4 regions of the Paenibacillus sp. GL_099_B genome follow, and region 1 is predicted to be linked to each of the others. Evidence: riboswitches for the same ligand, from Rfam matches in the RefSeq annotation. Region 1 holds a riboswitch; each other region holds the start of a gene.

Region 1 (4,322 bases):
AATCCACCATACGCACTACACATGCAACCCGCCACAAACTTATCGCCTTGAACATCTTGGATTACTTCTTCTCCGCCAGCCACATCGCAATATTCGCGATTTCTTCATCCTTCAACTTGTCTTTGAACGAAGGCATACCGCCGCTTTTACCTTTGACAATGGTCGTATAAATCTTCTCCACATCGTCTTGGCTGCCAATCTTCTGCAGACTAGGGCCCATGCCCCCTTGAAGCTGATCACCGTGGCAGGTAATACAGTTTGCTTTGACTAGTGCCTCAGCCTGTCCTGCATCCATTGTAACTTGCGGCATCGTCGGTTTCGCTTCTTCTGCAACTTCCTCTTTCCCTGGAAGCGTAAACATTAGTACAATAGCTAAAGCGCACGCTGCAAAAAATACCCCGCTCATGATCCATTTGTGCATCCCTTATGTCCCCTCCAGAATGAAAGATCACCTAATTTGAAACTATCCATATCATTATACCGGAACCTGTAGTGACATCATAGCATTTTGTGGTAATTTTTTGAACTAATCACATACCGGGGACTTTTTAGGGTGATTTCAAGCCCTATTTATTCACGTGGACCTTCATAGACCATACAGTGAAAAGGTTTCAAACCGCTCGGTGTCTGTCGTTCGTATGTATCCTGCGTAACAAATCCGGCTTTGAGATAGACACGAATGGCCCGGTCATTCCAGGTCAGAACTTCCAGATCAATTTCGTTTGCAGGATTCCGGCGAATTGCTTCCTGTACAATGGCTGAGACAAAAGCTGTCCCTTGACCATGACCACATCGATCGGGGTGCATGCCGAGTCCAATGCGGGTGACGCTTTCAAGTGGGAAGTATTGAGCAAAACCGCAAATCTGATGATCCTCTCCCAGCACCACTGCATATTGTTCCTTCCGTAGCTGGGGATCTCCGAATTCCACTTCAAGTGCTTTCATCTGCTCCCAGGGCAGCCAGCTATAAATATTATAAGGCGGGTCATACTGCCAATCGCAGATTAGTTCCGCATGTCCTTCTTGCATGGGCACAACGTGAAACGTCACAGGGGCTTCATCCATACAACTGCACGCTCCTCTCATTGTGAACAAGCTATAATGTTCTGATCCGTCCATATACATATGTCATTCCATATCTAAGCTTGTTTTCACTCTACAAAAGAGGCGTTCATTTGGCAAGTCCTCGTTTTAGAAAAAAAGTGAAACAAAAGTTCCGGTAATTTCGTTTATATTATAGTGGGATGGGTAAAAACATTATAAGAGCACGGACGAAGCAACGAAAAATAGCTCTAAATAAGTTGAAGTTAGGTTTGACAGCTATCCCTAGTACGTTAAAGGAAACGAAGCACAAAAAAACCGCCGGATACATTCCTGCGGAGAATGTGCCAGACGGTTCTATTATGCTTCGTTACAGTAGTGTTATTGTTACAGCATGACGTTGCTCAGCTTGTCCCTAGTCGATGGCCAATGTCTCATATGCGTCCGTGCTCATAATCCGTTTAGCGCCAACATAGCGGTTAGCCCAGTAGCTTTCACTTAATGCGCTGATTGTAACTCCTTTAGAAGAAGAGGAGTGTGCAAACTTCCCATCCCCTACAAAGATCCCTACGTGCGAGACCCCTTTGCCCGTTGTATTGAAGAATACCAAGTCACCTGGTCTCATTTCCATGCGAGATACCGAATCGCCCATGTCGAATTGCGAACTCGATTGGCGAGCCAGATCAATACCCAGCTTGTCGAATACATAACTTGTGAATCCAGAGCAGTCAAAGCCGTTAAGCGTTGTTCCTCCGCTTTTGTATGTAGTTCCCATTGCTGAATCAATGACTTGGTCCATTTTTGAATCTGCGAATGCGCTGCCTGCTCCAAGCGATAATGCGAATGTGAGGCTGAGTACAGCCGCAGTTAATTTCTTCTTAAACAAGAGATATACCCCTTCCAATGCCTGCGAGGTTAGCTTAAGGATTCGGTTGAAGGTCCCCTATGATCCCTCTGTTGCAAGATCAATTCACCCATAACTGGTTCCCCCGCTTCCCAGGTGCTAGGAATTTGGCTATGCTAGTTATGCACCTGCGAAATCAAGTAATGACGATTAAATTTTAAGTAGTTACAAATATGAAGGTAAAGATTACAAAGTTGTTACTAAAAACTCACTGCGATTATTGTAACAGAGGTATATCACTTTGGCAACGTTTAACAACAAAATTAACAAAAAAAACCTCGACCTTTGACGGGGAAAGGTCGAGGTTTGCTTGTTTAATGGCATTTGATGAATACAACTTTACATAGAGATGGTAACCATTTTTAACCGTTCAATTTAATCCTTGACCGAGTTGGACTGCCATAACCGGAAATGGGCGCATATCTTCCATAAGCTCAGCAAGCACCGGGCAAGTGGATACGTCTGTTGTAGTATAAGACCAGTTAAGCCCGTTAGTAACCATGAAGCTGAAGTAAAGGCACCAAAGACCAGGAGATGAAGGCCACCCAGCAGGACGGCAATGCCAATTAGAGTGATGACCTGGCGTAGTGCAATCCATAGAGCTTGAAACGTACCACGTGCTCCGCCTTCCCCATCAGGAGCTGAGATACCAAACTGCATGTAGAGCAGGACATGATGGATAACCCAACCGTACACAATCCAACCAGCAACATAGGGAATACCAGGCAAGAGCAGATGGAGGGAATGAAAACCTTCCATAAAGATGGAATAGAGCTTTGGTGCGAGCCAATAAGCCGGTAGCAGCAGCAATAGGGTACGAATGGTGTGGAGCAATAACATCGGTTTCCACAAATTTTTGATGCCGCGGATGAATGGAATGCGTTCTTCCGAATGGTTAAAATGCTGGAGCGAGTAGAGCAGCCCTGCCTGAATGAGAGGGCTGATCAGCATCCGCAGCAGTAGCATAGCCCCTAGAATCCATAGATAGCGATGGACCTCCGGATTCGTTGTCAGGCTGAGTTGGCTCTCCATTTTAAATAAAATCGTACTGAGTTCCCCTGCATCAGGGTCAGGATAACGCAGGAGCAGCGGAACCACAGCAGACTGTACCATTCGATAAAGAAAGTATCCCCATACTAATTGATACAGAAATAAGAGTGCCGCAATGAACATATGTTGACGGACGAGAAACCAGCCTTCACGTATTTTCGCTTTCACTGTATCCACCTCACCATGACAGACTTCCGAATATGGCTTCTATAAGTTTGGTTGCGCTCATGCTCCAGCGGGATTTGGTTGGCTCATCCAGTCCAGCTTTCAGAAAATTGTTCATATGATGGTTCTCCAGCACAATCGTGTATAGCGGATCAGTCATAGCCCAGGAAACAGGAGAAGTATAGGTCAGTTTGTAGGTAATGCGCTCCTCGCTGCCATCCCATTCTTTCGTCATGGTTTTCCCATCTTCGAACATAATTCGAACAGGCACCTTCTTATATTCACTGCCTTTTTTCTGGACTGTAATGGACGACTCGTACAACGTTTGACCGTCTTTCAGGATAGGATTGATTGCGATCTTCTCCACCGCAAAGTCAGCCATGCCGTCTCCGTATACATATTGATTAAAATAATCGGTCCAGGATGTACGGGTTACTTGCTCCACTACCTTTTGAAAATCAGACGAGGTTGGGTGTTTGAAGCGGTATTTCTTTACATAGGTCGAGAGAACACGTTCCATCGTTTTGGCACCAACCTGTTGTTCTATCCCGAGTAATACAAGCTTGCCTCGTGTGTATACGTTCGCTGCATATTGATTCTGAGAATCAAACTTCCAGGAGTCCTGTGTCAGTGAAGCTGGAGAAGTAATAAGACCTGATTGTACAGGCAGATTCGGGATAAGTCCGTATTCCTGTTCCATCACTTTATCTTCCGCATAGGAGGTGAATCCTTCGTCCAACCAAGCCTCTTCAAATTCATTACTCGCGACCATGCCGTAAAAATACTGATGCCCAATCTCGTGCACAACTGTGCGTTCCAGATCGTAACCAGGAGCTGAATCATCCGCACCGAAGGCGGTGACTAAGGTAGGGTATTCCATTCCTCCTGCGCCATTCCCTGATTTGGGCGGGACAACGATGGACAATGTGGAATACGGATAAGGGCCAAACCACTTGCTATAATTGGATAGCGCTGCTTTGGCGGCGTAGAAATAACGTTCCTTCAGATCCTCATGAGCAGGGTCGAGATACAGCTTGATTCGAACGCCTGGCACATTGGGAGCAGAGAAGGGTTCTTCCGCATAAACAAAATCAGGAGAGGCTGACCAGGCAAAATCATGCACATCATCGGCATAGAACTGATATATTTTTTCGCCGTTCTT
Region 2 (4,322 bases), 2.9 Mb from region 1:
CCAGGCGCAAAACTGACAGCACTTGATAAAATATCCGATATCGTGCTGCAATTGCAGACTAATCGTGTAAATGCTGCAATCGTTGAGGATACGGTAGCTGCCGGTTATCTAGATGATGTTATTGGACTAGCTCCCGCTATTCCGGATGAGGAGCAGGCCGAAGCGGCAATCGGGATTCGTAAGGGCAATACGGAATTGCTGAATGCAGTGAACGGAACGCTCGAACGTCTGAAAAGCGAAAATAAAATCGATCAATTGGTTACGGAAGCAAGCCAGATGATGGCAGAGAAGAGTAAACAAAATATTTTTGAAGTATTTTGGCAATACAAAAGCTTTTATGCCACGGGATTAGGGTACACATTGCTGCTTTCTGCACTTGGTGTATTTTTCGGTGTTATCATCGGTCTAATCATCTGTTTGTTCCGTCTGCATGACATCGCCATTTTGCGCTGGATCGGAACAGCTTATGTTGAGCTCATTCGTGGGACGCCAATGCTGGTGCAATTGATGATTATCTATTACGGTGTTTCATTGACCTTTGGAATTAATTTCTCTGCTCTTCAGGCGGGGATTATCACTCTATCCATTAACAGCGGTGCCTATCTTGCTGAGATTTTCCGCGCAGGTATACAGGGTGTGGATCGCGGCCAACTGGAAGCAGCTCGTTCTCTGGGGATGGGCAGAGGTGCGGCAATGCGCTTCATCGTGCTCCCACAAGCGTTCAAAGCGGTGTTGCCGGCGATCGGTAATGAGTTCGTGACCATTATCAAGGAATCCTCCATTATCTCCGTTATCGGTATGGTGGACATTATGTACCAAGCAAGTGTGGTCAAAAACATTACGTATCAAGGGATGAATCCATTCTTGATTGCGGCAGCCATCTACTTTGTGCTGACGTTCATTTTGTCCAAGCTGCTGGGTAGACTGGAAAGGAAGTTGAGTGCAAGTGATAGACGTTAGACAATTATATAAATCCTATGATAAGAACGAAGTGCTTAAGGGCATTAACGTAACGATTGGCAAAGGTGAGGTTGTCGTGGTCATCGGTCCGTCCGGATCGGGGAAAAGTACCTTTTTACGTTGTCTGAACTTACTGGAGCAGCCTACTTCCGGTGAGATTGACTTTGAGGGAGTTTCGATCACTGACCCCAAACATAACATTAATGCAACTCGTGAAAAAATGGGGATGGTATTCCAGCATTTCAATCTGTTCCCGCACAAAACGGTGCAGCAGAACATTACGATTGCTCCCATTAAAGTGAAAAAACAGTCTGCACACGAAGCGGAACAAATCTGCGCAGACTTGCTCAAGACGGTTGGCCTGTCTGACAAAAAGGACGCCTTTCCAAATCAGCTGTCCGGTGGACAAAAACAACGGATAGCCATTGCAAGAGCTCTTGCGATGCAGCCGCATGTCATGCTGTTTGACGAGCCTACTTCTGCACTGGACCCTGAAATGGTCGGTGAAGTACTGGATGTCATGAAGCGGCTTGCAGAGGGTGGCATGACTATGGTTATTGTAACGCATGAGATGGGCTTCGCACGCGAAGTGGGTGATCGCATCCTGTTTATGGATGGTGGGGTTATTGTAGAAGAAGGAACGCCTAATGAAGTGTTTGGTGAGCCTAAGCATGCACGTACACGTGACTTCCTCGCTAAAGTGCTCTAATACATCCAAGTCATTAAGGATGAAGATCAAGATGAAAATACAAAATCTATACTGCGGATGAGAATTTCATCCCCTAAACAATCCCTGTCGACGATTAGTCAATAGGGATTGTTTTGTTATGTAAGGATACGCACGGATTTACATAAAAAGTAACGTTTCTGTCATCAACGATATAAGCCCAAACAGACATTTTTTTGAAAAAGTCGCTAGAATTCAGCATAAATGTTGAAGTGAATTAGCCAGATGGTAACATTTACTACGACTCTTGGTTACAAAATTGTGATATATTTGTTCCTGCCGAAACTTCCGGAGTTGGGAGTGTGGGGGATGTAACGATGCAAGGTGTGCTTGGGGAAGAATCATTTGCACACGGCTTGGGGTGAATTAGGGCTACATAAATTTTTAATGTAATTGAACCTATAGGGTGGTTTCCTCCATCCGAATCCGACAACTAACTTCGCAGGCATAATGAGGGAGGAAGACCATGATTAACAAGAAACGTATAGCCAAAACAGCAACAGCTTTGCTGACAGCAGCAATGCTCATTCAGGCCGTTCCGGCTCATGCTGACTCAGTTCATATGGCCAAAGAGGGGGATACCTTCTACACCTTATCCAAACAATATGGAGTTGGACTTAACGCTCTTATTAAAGCTAACAATGATATCTCAGCTTACAACATTTATGGCGGTTTGAAAATTACGATTCCTGGTAAAACAACGAACACAGCTTCTGCTGCAGCAGCTAAAACGGTAACTGCCGCAAGTCTTGACGTTAACGCGGACAGTAAGGTTGTTCAAGCCTGGGGGAAAACGTTTGATTACAGCAAAGCTGTCGACGTCAAAGCAACAGCATACTCCGCCGACGCTTCCGAAAATGGAGGCTGGGGAGCTGTGGATTACTTCGGTAATCCGCTTGAATTGGGTACCATTGCAGTAGACCCAAGTATCATTCCATTGGGTACAAAGGTACTGGTGACAGGTCATACACATCCAGGACTGCCAAAACAGGCATTTGTCGCTACGGCTCGTGATGTGGGCAGTGCCATTAAAGGTCACAAGATCGATATCTTTATTCCTGGCAGCAAGCAATCCGTGAGCACATTTGGTATTCAGGATGTTGAACTTTACATTTTGAAATAAAATCAAAGCAAGCTTCACATCATCATATGTGACTCCAACTAAATCTAAATTAAACAGTAAAGGGTGTTCTCCAATCACGATAATGTGATTGAAGGACACCCTTTTGAATATCCGACTTAAAGGGATCTTGACCTATTTACCCTTTGGCAGTTCCAGCATTTCGTCCAAAGTCACCAGCTCGTACCCGCGGTTTCGCAATTCCTCGATAACTTCAGGCAACGCCTCAATGGTACCACTCAGCTTTGATCCTACACCGCCTCCTGCATGCTGCAGAACAATCGAACCCGGTTTGACGGCGGACAGGATGTTTTGCTTGACTTCCTCTTTGGAGAGGCCCTTCCAGTCCAGAGAATCGACGTTCCAGTTCACAATGCTATAATGTTGTTTGGCTGCCCATTGCAGCTGTTGCTCGTTAATGTCGCCATAGGGTGGACGAATCATTTTGGGAGTGTAACCCGCCAGATTTCGAATAATATCCCCGGTATGTAAGATTTGTTTGCGAAATGCATTCATGGATAACTTACTGAACTCCGGGTGATTGTAGCTGTGGTTGCCCACAATATGCCCTTCCTTCACCATGCGTTTCACTAAATCCGGATGTTTCTCAGCGCGATTTCCCACAATGAAAAACGTAGCCCGCACCTTGTATTTTTTTAGAATATCCAGTACCTGCGGTGTGAACCTTGGATCAGGTACGTCATCAAAAGTCAGAGCGACCTTTTTTGTTGAGGGGCCATTGGTTTTGAACGTATCCGCATATTTCTGTCTGAGTTGTCCCAGAGTTAACTGTTCTTCTTCAGGAGAATCAGACTTCGAAGCAGGTTCGGCTTGCGGGCTTGAAGAAGCCCATAACTGAGCAGGAGCATAACTTCCTCCCAGAAGAATGACCATGATGGATAACATTATGAGGCGTATACGCATGTTCGTGCCTCCTTTTCCCAAATTGCGTTCTCTTTGGTATGCCCGGGGCCATCCGTATTTATGCATGATGTGAGATGTTTCATTGCTGATTCGCTAAATCGGAGCCATAATTCCACCATATATATAGAAAAGGACAGGTGGAGCAGGATGAGTACATACGACTTAAACTCCGTTCGTTTACAGGTGATTGAGGCAGGGGAAGACAAAGTGTTTATGGTAACTGGAGGAAGATCACATATTGGAGCAGTAGCAACATTTTATCCAGACCTTGAACGAGTGAGTGGGGCTACGGTGCATATTCCAGGGCATAAAGAACAAGAGTTGTGTGAAAGGCTCGCACGTAAGGCTGCCCTTCATTTAAAGGTAACCGTAACCGTAATAATGGGGATTCACTTTGATGCAATTACGCGGATGCAGATTGATGAGATTGTGCAGACTGCAGAGAAGCTGCTTGATGAAGAGCTGTGCCAAACGGGTCGATTGATTCAATAGTTCCATATAGGCTAAGCAGGCTAAAATCGTTTTTTATGATTTTTTTTGTTAAAATTGAAACGAGTAGAACATTGCCACGTATGTATGATTATATACAAG
Region 3 (4,322 bases), 1.4 Mb from region 1:
CGCATGAATGATTCGAGATCTTCAGCACTACGAATGGTACCTTCAGCGATATGGGCATCCATACCGAAGGAATGGGTGAACCCTCCGACCTGGATAGAGGAATCAAGCAGTTTGACATAATCGAGCAGCTTATTCCCACGGTTCACAATCTTTCGCCTCCTACGTTCGTTAAATGTAATATTAAATAACATTTATACTCCATTTTGATTCGCTTTATGTTTGTAAATCCGAATTATATGATATATATATTCACATAAATATCCGCTTTTTGTCAATAGTTTCTTGGTTTTTTAAATATTAAATCTATTCAATGTTATTTTATATAACTTAATGAGTTATGTTGAGCTAAGAGGATGTGAAGGATGGAAATACTAATAAAGTAGAGTGATCAGCCTAATCGGGTATACAAACGAGATCAAATTTAATCATATGCACTTCGTAGGAGAAAATGACGAGATTATACGATTTATGGAAGAGAAAAGCGCAGTTAAAATGATATTAAGAAAAATGCTTTACTTTTAAACATGAACCGGGTATAATCAATTCTGTTGCCGATTATTTATGACATGCGGTCGTGGTGGAATGGCAGACACGCTATCTTGAGGGGGTAGTGGGTGTATACCCGTGGAGGTTCGAGTCCTCTCGACCGCATCATAAGAACGATTAAGAAGAAGCTTCCCGTATGGGGAGCTTCTTTTTTTATGCTTTTTTACAATAAAGATGGGTCCAGACAAAAAAAGGTCACCCGTTTCCCCTGAATACATGTTCATTCTGTCTACCGGGGTCGGATGGCCTTCACTTGTTATTTAAGCAATTCTTTGATGTCCGCTTCAATTTTATCAGGTGTTGTTTTGGGAGCATACCGTTTCAGAACACGTCCGTTCTGATCCACAAGGAATTTGGTGAAGTTCCATTTGATGGCTTTGGAGCCGAGTACGCCTGGCGCTTCTTTGGTAAGGTGCTGGAATAGAGGATGAGCGCTTGAACCATTCACATCGATCTTCTCAAACATCGGGAAGCTAACACCATAGTTCATCTGACAGAACTCGGCAATATCATCAGAAGAGCCTTTTTCCTGTGCAAACTGGTTGCTTGGAAAACCAAGAACTTCAAATGGGGAGTCTTTAAACTTGTCCTGAAGTTCTTGCAGACCTTTGAATTGAGGTGTGAGGCCGCATTGGCTTGCTGTATTCACGATAAGCAGTACTTTGTCACTATAGTTGGACATTTCAACTTCCTGACCGCGAAGGGTGTTTACTTTGTAGTCGTAGACTGACATGAAAATCTCCTCCATTTCATATTCTTCTATCTTCTATTATATTGATTGCAATTAAATATTGCAAAATTAATATTGATTTTTTAACTCAATTTGAAGCTGTCGTGTATGATCTGTGACTGATTTGCTACCTGAATTTCGCTAAAGAGAGAATTAGAGAGCTTTGAAGAGATGGGTAGAGAATGGATGTGTTGTAAGCGCTATTATTGATGTGAAATGGCAAAAATCCGTCGATTCGGTGATCTGCGCAGACTTTACACCAATATGGCACGGGTGTATGATTCATATCGTAATTCCAATTCTAATTAAATTTTACATGAAAAACGAAACAAACGATAATATCGCTCTGATTAATGATTATAAAGGAACGATGTTTTAATCGCTGAGTTTCCATTCATTCATGGGTGGGAAACGGGGGAACCAACAGGATGAACTGTCCAGGACAGTAGGCATCCATGGGGTGAATTTTCCGGTGACAGCCGGAAATAGGGCGACTCTCGCGCCCGAATCCGTCAGCTAACCTCGTAAGCGTTAAAGGGAGAGGCAACAAGCCGTACGCTGGTTCATAGTGTCTTTTTGCTATGGATTATTGAAGAAGCGTCCGGGAGGCCTTGGTCCCCCACGCTTCTTTTTTGTTGTCTTTTCACGCCAAGGGAGGAACGAATGATGGATAAAGAGATGATCTTAGTGACTGCTCCAAATGAAGCAGGACGTAAATTTATCAAATTGCTGATGTACAAAAAAATGCCGTTTGCCGTTCTGACCAACAGTGCAGGGGAAGAGCGCAGGCTCCGGAGAATCGGTGTGGAGCATGTCATTCGCATGAACACGGCTGCAGCTCAGAAATGGTTTTTGCCGCAAGACAGTGTCGGCAATGTTTTTATTTTTGAAAATAGCCTAAACCTGACCTGTCGATATTTGCAGATCTGCCGCTCTTGGACATCCAAGTCCCTGTGTGTCATTACGGAACAAAGCCATCCCAAAGGGATCTATCGGGGAATGGGAGCAGACCGTATTGTATATTCCTTGAATGGGGAAGTTGGGTTTCTGCTTAATGGCTAGTGGCTAGTACTATTCCTGTGATTGATCCAGTGTCAGCTGCCTGTTATAATTGAAATCATAAATAAACGGAATCTTGAGGAGACTCATGCATGATGGTGGGTCTTCTTTTTTATGGTTTGGGAAATGGGGATATGAATTTCCTGTGGCTAACGAGGAGGAATAGGCGTGCCGGATGTACGTGGAATACAATGGTTGTTCTTTGATGTGGGGGATACGCTCGTGGACGAATGGGAGCCGGTAGATGATATTATCGGTCAGTTCGTTCGTGAAGCTTGTGCGCTTGGTTATCAGGTGGAGATGCAGACGGTACGAGATATATTTGCCGCCTCCTACCGAAATTACGAGCAATGGCCGATGAAATTGGCTATTCGTACCCTTATTAGCGATGAGGGGCACCGGGAACAGATACAGGAGAAGCTGAAGTTTCGCAAAGAGCTTGAGCACCCCTTCGCGTCAGCTGACACTGTTCTCCAGACGTTGTCGCAGCATTATAAGATTGGTATCATTGCCAATCAGAGCCCGGGGACGGAAAATCGGCTGGATAGCTACGGCTTGCGCAAGTATGTGGATGTGCTGGCCTGTTCGGCTGAAGAAGGAGTGTCCAAGCCTGATCCTGAATTGTATGCTGTAGCGTTGAAACAGGCGGGATGTAAACCTGAGGAAGCGGTCATGATCGGCGACAGGATTGATAATGATATTATTCCGGCTAAGAAGCTGGGTATGCACACGATCCGGATTTTGCAGGGTTATGGCAGGTTCCAGCCGGAGCTTGCGGATGCAGAGCGTCCAGATTGGACTATTGAATCACTGGAGGAGCTTCTTCCATTGTTAATGGTAACTCAAAATTCAGACAACTAAATAAGAGCAGTATTTAAGAACTAATCGGTATGGATTAGACTGCTGCTCAAACATATAAAAGGCTGATCGTCTCAAGGGATACGTTACTTGAGTTGATCAGCCTTTTTGAGTTAGACAAAATACCGCGTAGTTCCATTTAACCTAGAACAACAGAATGGTCTGGATAATCAGATACACATTCAGGACAACGATAACTCCGGCAATGATCCAGGAGATGATTTTGAGCCACAGCTTGTTGGCAAAAGCTCCCATGCTTTTTTTGTCACTCGTAAACATTACCAGTGGAATGACGGCAAAGGGCAGCTGCAGCGACAGCACAACCTGGCTCAGAATCAGCAGTTCTTCTGTTCCGTGCTCTCCGGCAATAGCTGTTACGATAACGGCCGGGATGATTGCAATCAGACGTGTAACCAGTCGACGAAGCCACGCCGGAATACGAATGTTCAGGAAGCCTTCCATTACAATCTGTCCGGACAACGTGCCGGTGAGAGTTGAGTTCTGGCCTGAAGCCAGCAGGGCTACACCGAACAGAATGCTGGCGATGGTGGTTCCCAGCAGAGGTGTCAGCAGATGGTATGCATCTGTAATTTCCGCGACCTGGGTCATGCCTACACTATGGAACACGGCAGCAGACACAATCAGGATGGCTGCATTGATGAACAAGGCTAGCGTTAAAGCGATGGTTGAATCCATGGTGGAATACAGAATCGCTTCTTTTTTCCCTTTGGGCGTCTGTTCAATCTGACGGGTCTGCACGATGGAAGAATGCAGATAGAGATTATGTGGCATAACCGTTGCCCCAATAATCCCGATGGCAATGTAGAGCATAGCTGGATTTTGCAAAATCTCGACATTTGGTACAAAACCATGCATGACGCCGCCCATATCCGGTTTAGCGAGAAACAGGTCAATCCCGAAGCAGAGGGCGATGGTCGCCATCAGCACAATAACGAGGGATTCCAATGCGCGAAAGCCTTTATTTTGCAGTAAAAGAATGACCAGTACATCGACAGCGGTAATAATGACGCCGTATAACATGGGAATGTTGAACAACAGCTTGAGCGCAATGGCTGAACCAATAACCTCGGCAAGGTCGGTGGCTGCAATCGCAAGCTCACACAAAATC
Region 4 (4,322 bases), 2.2 Mb from region 1:
AAGCGGGAAATACTCGACCATTCGGTCAATCCCTTACTGCTGTCATAGGCTTCAACATCCCAGTCAATACGCCAGCCGTTCGCATACTTTTTCCAGAAGTCCACGTAATTGTGGTCAAGCGCCCAGGAAAGCTCAAACCAGATGTTATTTCTGTCCAGGGCTTTGGACCATGCCTCCACATCGCCGCGTGCATCCCGGCTCAGGTTATTGATTCCCGATCCTGGAGTCACACTGTCGAATTTGACAAAGTTGATGCCCCACTCGCCAAGAAGATCCGCGATTGAGTCAATGTACTTCTGTGAGCAAGGGTTCGTAAAATCAATTTTGTAAGTGTACGAATCCCAAGCATCCATAATAACGAGCGGCTGTACCGCAATATCCTGCATACGACATGCTCCGCCCGTCCCATAAACCTCAAGATTTTTGTTATAGGCGGTAATCGATAACCCCGGAATCAGATAAATCCCGATCTTCTGTCCGTTATTATGAACATAGTCGATGACCTCCTGAAATCCGTTCGGATAAAGAACTTCACTCGGAATAGGACGGCCGTATTCATCCTCGTCACCGTTCCAGCCAGCATCAATATTAATGTATTCATATCCATGGGCTTGCAGCTTCTCGCGCATGGCGTCCGATTGCTTCTTAATACTCTCGGCCGATGTCCAGTTACCCGCCCCGTCATATACCTGCATGCTGTAACTGCTCCAACCCATATACGGCTTTTGGGCCAGACTCTTATCTGCTGCTTGTGCCACATTACCTGTCGTTCCGATTATCCCGAACTGCACTGCCGCAATCATGATTACCATGAAACACATTGCCATCCTTTTTCCGATTCGTTTCAAATTATCCCTACCCCCTCTGAATTTGGTCGTTCAAACCCTTGTTGATAGCGCTTCCATACGAGAAGAGAATAGTGGATGAAAGATTTCCAGGATAGGTACAATTCGGTATTTTACGTACAATTAACCTGAAATATAAGGGCAAACCGTCGCAGAACGAACACATTTCCATTACTGGATAAATAAACAAAGTTTTTTTCTCTGCTCAAGTTGAAGGAATGAGTTGAAAAGAATTAGGATGAGCAAATATCAAAATCCGTAAACAAATAAAAAAGGTTCCTAAAGTGGCAACAATGCCATTCTAGGAACCTTTTTCGTATTACATATGATGCGGTCGAGAGGACTCGAACCTCCACGGGGGTTAGCCCACACGGACCTGAACCGTGCGCGTCTGCCAATTCCGCCACGACCGCGTATGTCGTATCTCCGAGAAATTATATCGCGGCGACAAGAAATAATATATCATGTGCAGGTAATTAGTGTCAACAAAAAAATAATTCCCCTTCAATGATAAAGCCTTTTAAAAATTATATCTTGGAAGGCCAGTTGCCGTACCAGGCATACCCGCCTCTTCTTTCCTTATCGATATCGCTGAGTTTATATTTCACAACCCCATCACGTCCTACGAAGATCGGTTTATCCGTTCCAATTTCGTAAAAACGTGCCCAAATTGGCGCTGCACCTGAATCAGCTACGAGTTTGCTACTTCATAAATCCTTGTTCCTGCAGGTTTAAGGGAGCTGGAATCATGCAGCTGTCCCCATGCAGTCAGTTTACCATTCGCTACAACCTGTGTATTAAGAGCATCTACGCCTTTGGCAACTGATTTTTTACTGCGATCCGCAAGAGAGCTGTCGATGAATGAGAAATCACCTTTACGTGCACCTACTTCATCCAACATGTACATGACATTATCATGGCATCATCGTAAGTTGATTCCTTTGATGGCAGCAGCCGAATACCGCGGATCATTCGTCTTTTTAAATTCCTTGGCTAATCTTCTAATTTCTGAGTATGTAGCTTTGTTATCAATCGTAGATTTGGCCCACTCACCACTTGTTTCTTTGTACTCCTTCTTCCATCCCCCGTCAGGACGTTGATTAGGCAAAATATCTGAGATACTTGCTGTCGTTCCAGATACTTAACCTAAAGCTATCGTCTAATTGTATATGAGAAAACCAATAAATTGTCCAATTTTTCTCCATTTGAAACAGTAGTTACTTTTTTGTCATCTATTAAAAATCAACATTCGAGTTATTTCTACATAAATAGCGATAATTCCGTTAACATTGAGATGATAAGAAGTGTTCAAGATCGGTTTGACATTTTCGCATTTATGCAATATAGTTTCAAAAGGTTACAAAAACTTAATTATTCATTTGCCGAGTTTCATGTTTGAAAACGGGGGAACCATTTTGGGTGAATTATTCTTATACATAGGAAATATAGGGAACCTTCTACCGAACCCTTAGCTAACTCCGTAGGCATCGAAGGGAGAACAAAAATTTTGAAAAAGCTTATCATCTCCATTTTTGGAGCAGCAGTTCTATTTACATCCGGTGCAGCAAGCACAGAGGCAAGCAGTATTAACACCGTCGTTAACAACATGACTGGCATACCTTACAAATGGGGCGGCACAACAATGGCCGGATTTGATTGCTCTGGATTTATGAGATATATTTTCAACAAATATAGCATTGAATTACCACGCACTTCCCAGCAACAAGCTAAGGCCGGAACTCCGGTATCCAAAGCTAATCTGCGTACTGGTGACATGGTATTCTTTAATACGATGGGCAATGGCATTTCACATACAGGTGTATATATCGGGGGCGGACAGTTCGCTCATGCTTCAAGCAGCAAGGGTGTCAGCATCACACAATTATCCAATCCTTACTTCAACGATCGTTACGTAACAGCACGCCGGGTAACAGGACAGTTTATGTATAACAAAATGCTGGGCAAAATATAAGTTAAACACGAAAAGGCTTCGGTTATAACCGGAGCCTTTTCTTTGTCTACATTGATTTTCTACAGACGTAAAGTCGCAATCAGTCTGCAATTAAAACTTTTAATGTAATGCCTTCTGTACTCTCATTGCACCCTGAGACAGCGCATGACCTCCGCCTACTGCTCCAGCCACAGCAACCGTCTCCATAATCTCCTGATCGGTCGCTCCTTTGGCACGTGCCTCTTCCACATGGTAAAACGTACATACCTCATTGTTTGCAAACAAACCAATGCCCAGCGCAATCAGCTGTTTGGTCTTGGCATCAATCGCCCCTGCCTGAAAACATTCTCCAGTGAACTCATGATAAGACTTCACCACAGCTGGCAGCACGTCGCTTAATTCACCAATCTGATCTTTATAGGCATGAACCTTATCATTCATCAATGTCACGGTTACCGCACATCCTCTCGGCTGATATGTTACAAGCTCTCACTGTACCTATCTTCTCTCCCGAGAGGTGTAATTATGCCAAAACATCCATGGTAAATCCTATTCTTCGAGCAGGCTCTCGCGTGGTTCGCTGAACAATTGATATCGGTAATTCCGATCAAGCTTGACCACACGACGATTCTGACGGCGAATGAGTACCTGCTCCCCGTCCCAAGCCACTACAATACCTGTCACATCATTGGACTGAATCTCGTCCCGTACTACCCTTACTTTTTCACCTGATAAACGCAGTGCATCCAATTGTGCATCACTGATCATATTTCCGACGCCTACTTTCCCAAAAAAATTATTTACAAAAAGAGACCTAAATGATAAGTCATTTAGGTCTCACGTGACTGTATTGGACTGTCATGTCATTCGAAAGTATGTCCCGACTGAAAGTTACCGCTGCGCGTGCTCTTTGCTGTCGTTCTTCTCAAACCAAAAATCAAGCACTTTGGCGGACATCACACGTTCTTCAAGGTACTCCACTTGATGCGGTGTAAATTGTTCTTTCCAAGAGAAGGACAACTCTTCGCACAAGCCTACAATCGTCAGCAATTCTGACCAGGCAACGTAGCGTTTGTACCAGAAAAATTGAGGATGTTCAATCATATAGGGATAAAGGTCATCGAATTCCGTATGTTTACAATCCAGGGCACGCTCAAAATGTACTTTCGATTCCGCCAGCTTATCAATAAAAAATTGTTCTGTTGCCGGTTGGTTACCCATGGTGTTGCCTCCTCTCCCTAACATAACCCCATTATAAATGAAATCAGCGGTCATGCAAAGGCATTGTTATAAAAATAGGCACTTTTTCCTTTAAAAAGTCACATTTCGTTATCGTCAAATTGCACGGTGCCATCGTTCAATGAACGAATGCGCACCAACGCTTCAACCGGAATGCCCTGCTCACGAATGGTACGCGCTCCGGCCTGAAAACATTTTTCGACCACGACACCGAATCCAACCAGTTCCGCACCCGAACGTTCGATAATTTTGATGACACCACGAGCGGCATCGCCATTCGCAATGAT

Evidence for each region. Region 1 has a riboswitch for cyclic di-AMP ahead of AC3ITG_RS00535 (C40 family peptidase). Riboswitches for the same ligand answer to the same signal wherever they lie in the genome.
Region 2: it holds a riboswitch for cyclic di-AMP, as region 1 does, so the genes downstream of both, AC3ITG_RS19305 (3D domain-containing protein) here and AC3ITG_RS00535 (C40 family peptidase) in region 1, are expected to answer to the same signal.
Region 3: it holds a riboswitch for cyclic di-AMP, as region 1 does, so the genes downstream of both, AC3ITG_RS06875 (HAD family hydrolase) here and AC3ITG_RS00535 (C40 family peptidase) in region 1, are expected to answer to the same signal.
Region 4: it holds a riboswitch for cyclic di-AMP, as region 1 does, so the genes downstream of both, AC3ITG_RS10730 (C40 family peptidase) here and AC3ITG_RS00535 (C40 family peptidase) in region 1, are expected to answer to the same signal.

What each region holds. Positions count from the first base shown of each region.
Region 1 is NZ_CM174430.1:109,858-114,179, forward strand. Features, by position in the region: gene AC3ITG_RS00525 (c-type cytochrome) at 62-421, opposite strand; gene AC3ITG_RS00530 (GNAT family N-acetyltransferase) at 571-1,065, opposite strand; gene AC3ITG_RS00535 (C40 family peptidase) at 1,457-1,927, opposite strand; cyclic di-AMP (ydaO/yuaA leader) riboswitch at 1,931-2,068, opposite strand; gene AC3ITG_RS00540 (hypothetical protein) at 2,321-3,163, opposite strand; gene AC3ITG_RS00545 (M1 family metallopeptidase) at 3,174-4,322, opposite strand, start outside.
Region 2 is NZ_CM174430.1:4,269,112-4,273,433, reverse strand. Features, by position in the region: gene AC3ITG_RS19315 (ABC transporter substrate-binding protein/permease) at 1-960, shown strand, start outside; gene AC3ITG_RS19310 (amino acid ABC transporter ATP-binding protein) at 947-1,669, shown strand; cyclic di-AMP (ydaO/yuaA leader) riboswitch at 1,955-2,151, shown strand; gene AC3ITG_RS19305 (3D domain-containing protein) at 2,154-2,810, shown strand; gene AC3ITG_RS19300 (polysaccharide deacetylase family protein) at 2,943-3,731, opposite strand; gene lpdD (prenylated flavin chaperone LpdD) at 3,879-4,223, shown strand.
Region 3 is NZ_CM174430.1:1,518,141-1,522,462, forward strand. Features, by position in the region: gene AC3ITG_RS06855 (urease accessory protein UreF) at 1-146, opposite strand, end outside; tRNA gene AC3ITG_RS06860 (tRNA-Leu) at 569-651, shown strand; gene AC3ITG_RS06865 (hypothetical protein) at 789-887, shown strand; partial or broken gene AC3ITG_RS06870 (glutathione peroxidase) at 968-1,294, opposite strand; cyclic di-AMP (ydaO/yuaA leader) riboswitch at 1,647-1,822, shown strand; gene AC3ITG_RS06875 (HAD family hydrolase) at 1,940-2,338, shown strand; gene AC3ITG_RS06880 (HAD family hydrolase) at 2,504-3,196, shown strand; gene AC3ITG_RS06885 (Nramp family divalent metal transporter) at 3,338-4,322, opposite strand, start outside.
Region 4 is NZ_CM174430.1:2,267,683-2,272,004, reverse strand. Features, by position in the region: gene AC3ITG_RS10750 (X2-like carbohydrate binding domain-containing protein) at 1-848, opposite strand, end outside; tRNA gene AC3ITG_RS10745 (tRNA-Leu) at 1,175-1,258, opposite strand; gene AC3ITG_RS10740 (pectate lyase) at 1,373-1,495, opposite strand; partial or broken gene AC3ITG_RS10735 (pectate lyase) at 1,537-1,953, opposite strand; cyclic di-AMP (ydaO/yuaA leader) riboswitch at 2,216-2,347, shown strand; gene AC3ITG_RS10730 (C40 family peptidase) at 2,353-2,817, shown strand; gene AC3ITG_RS10725 (carboxymuconolactone decarboxylase family protein) at 2,917-3,246, opposite strand; gene AC3ITG_RS10720 (hypothetical protein) at 3,346-3,564, opposite strand; gene AC3ITG_RS10715 (hypothetical protein) at 3,688-4,017, opposite strand; gene AC3ITG_RS10710 (xanthine phosphoribosyltransferase) at 4,116-4,322, opposite strand, start outside.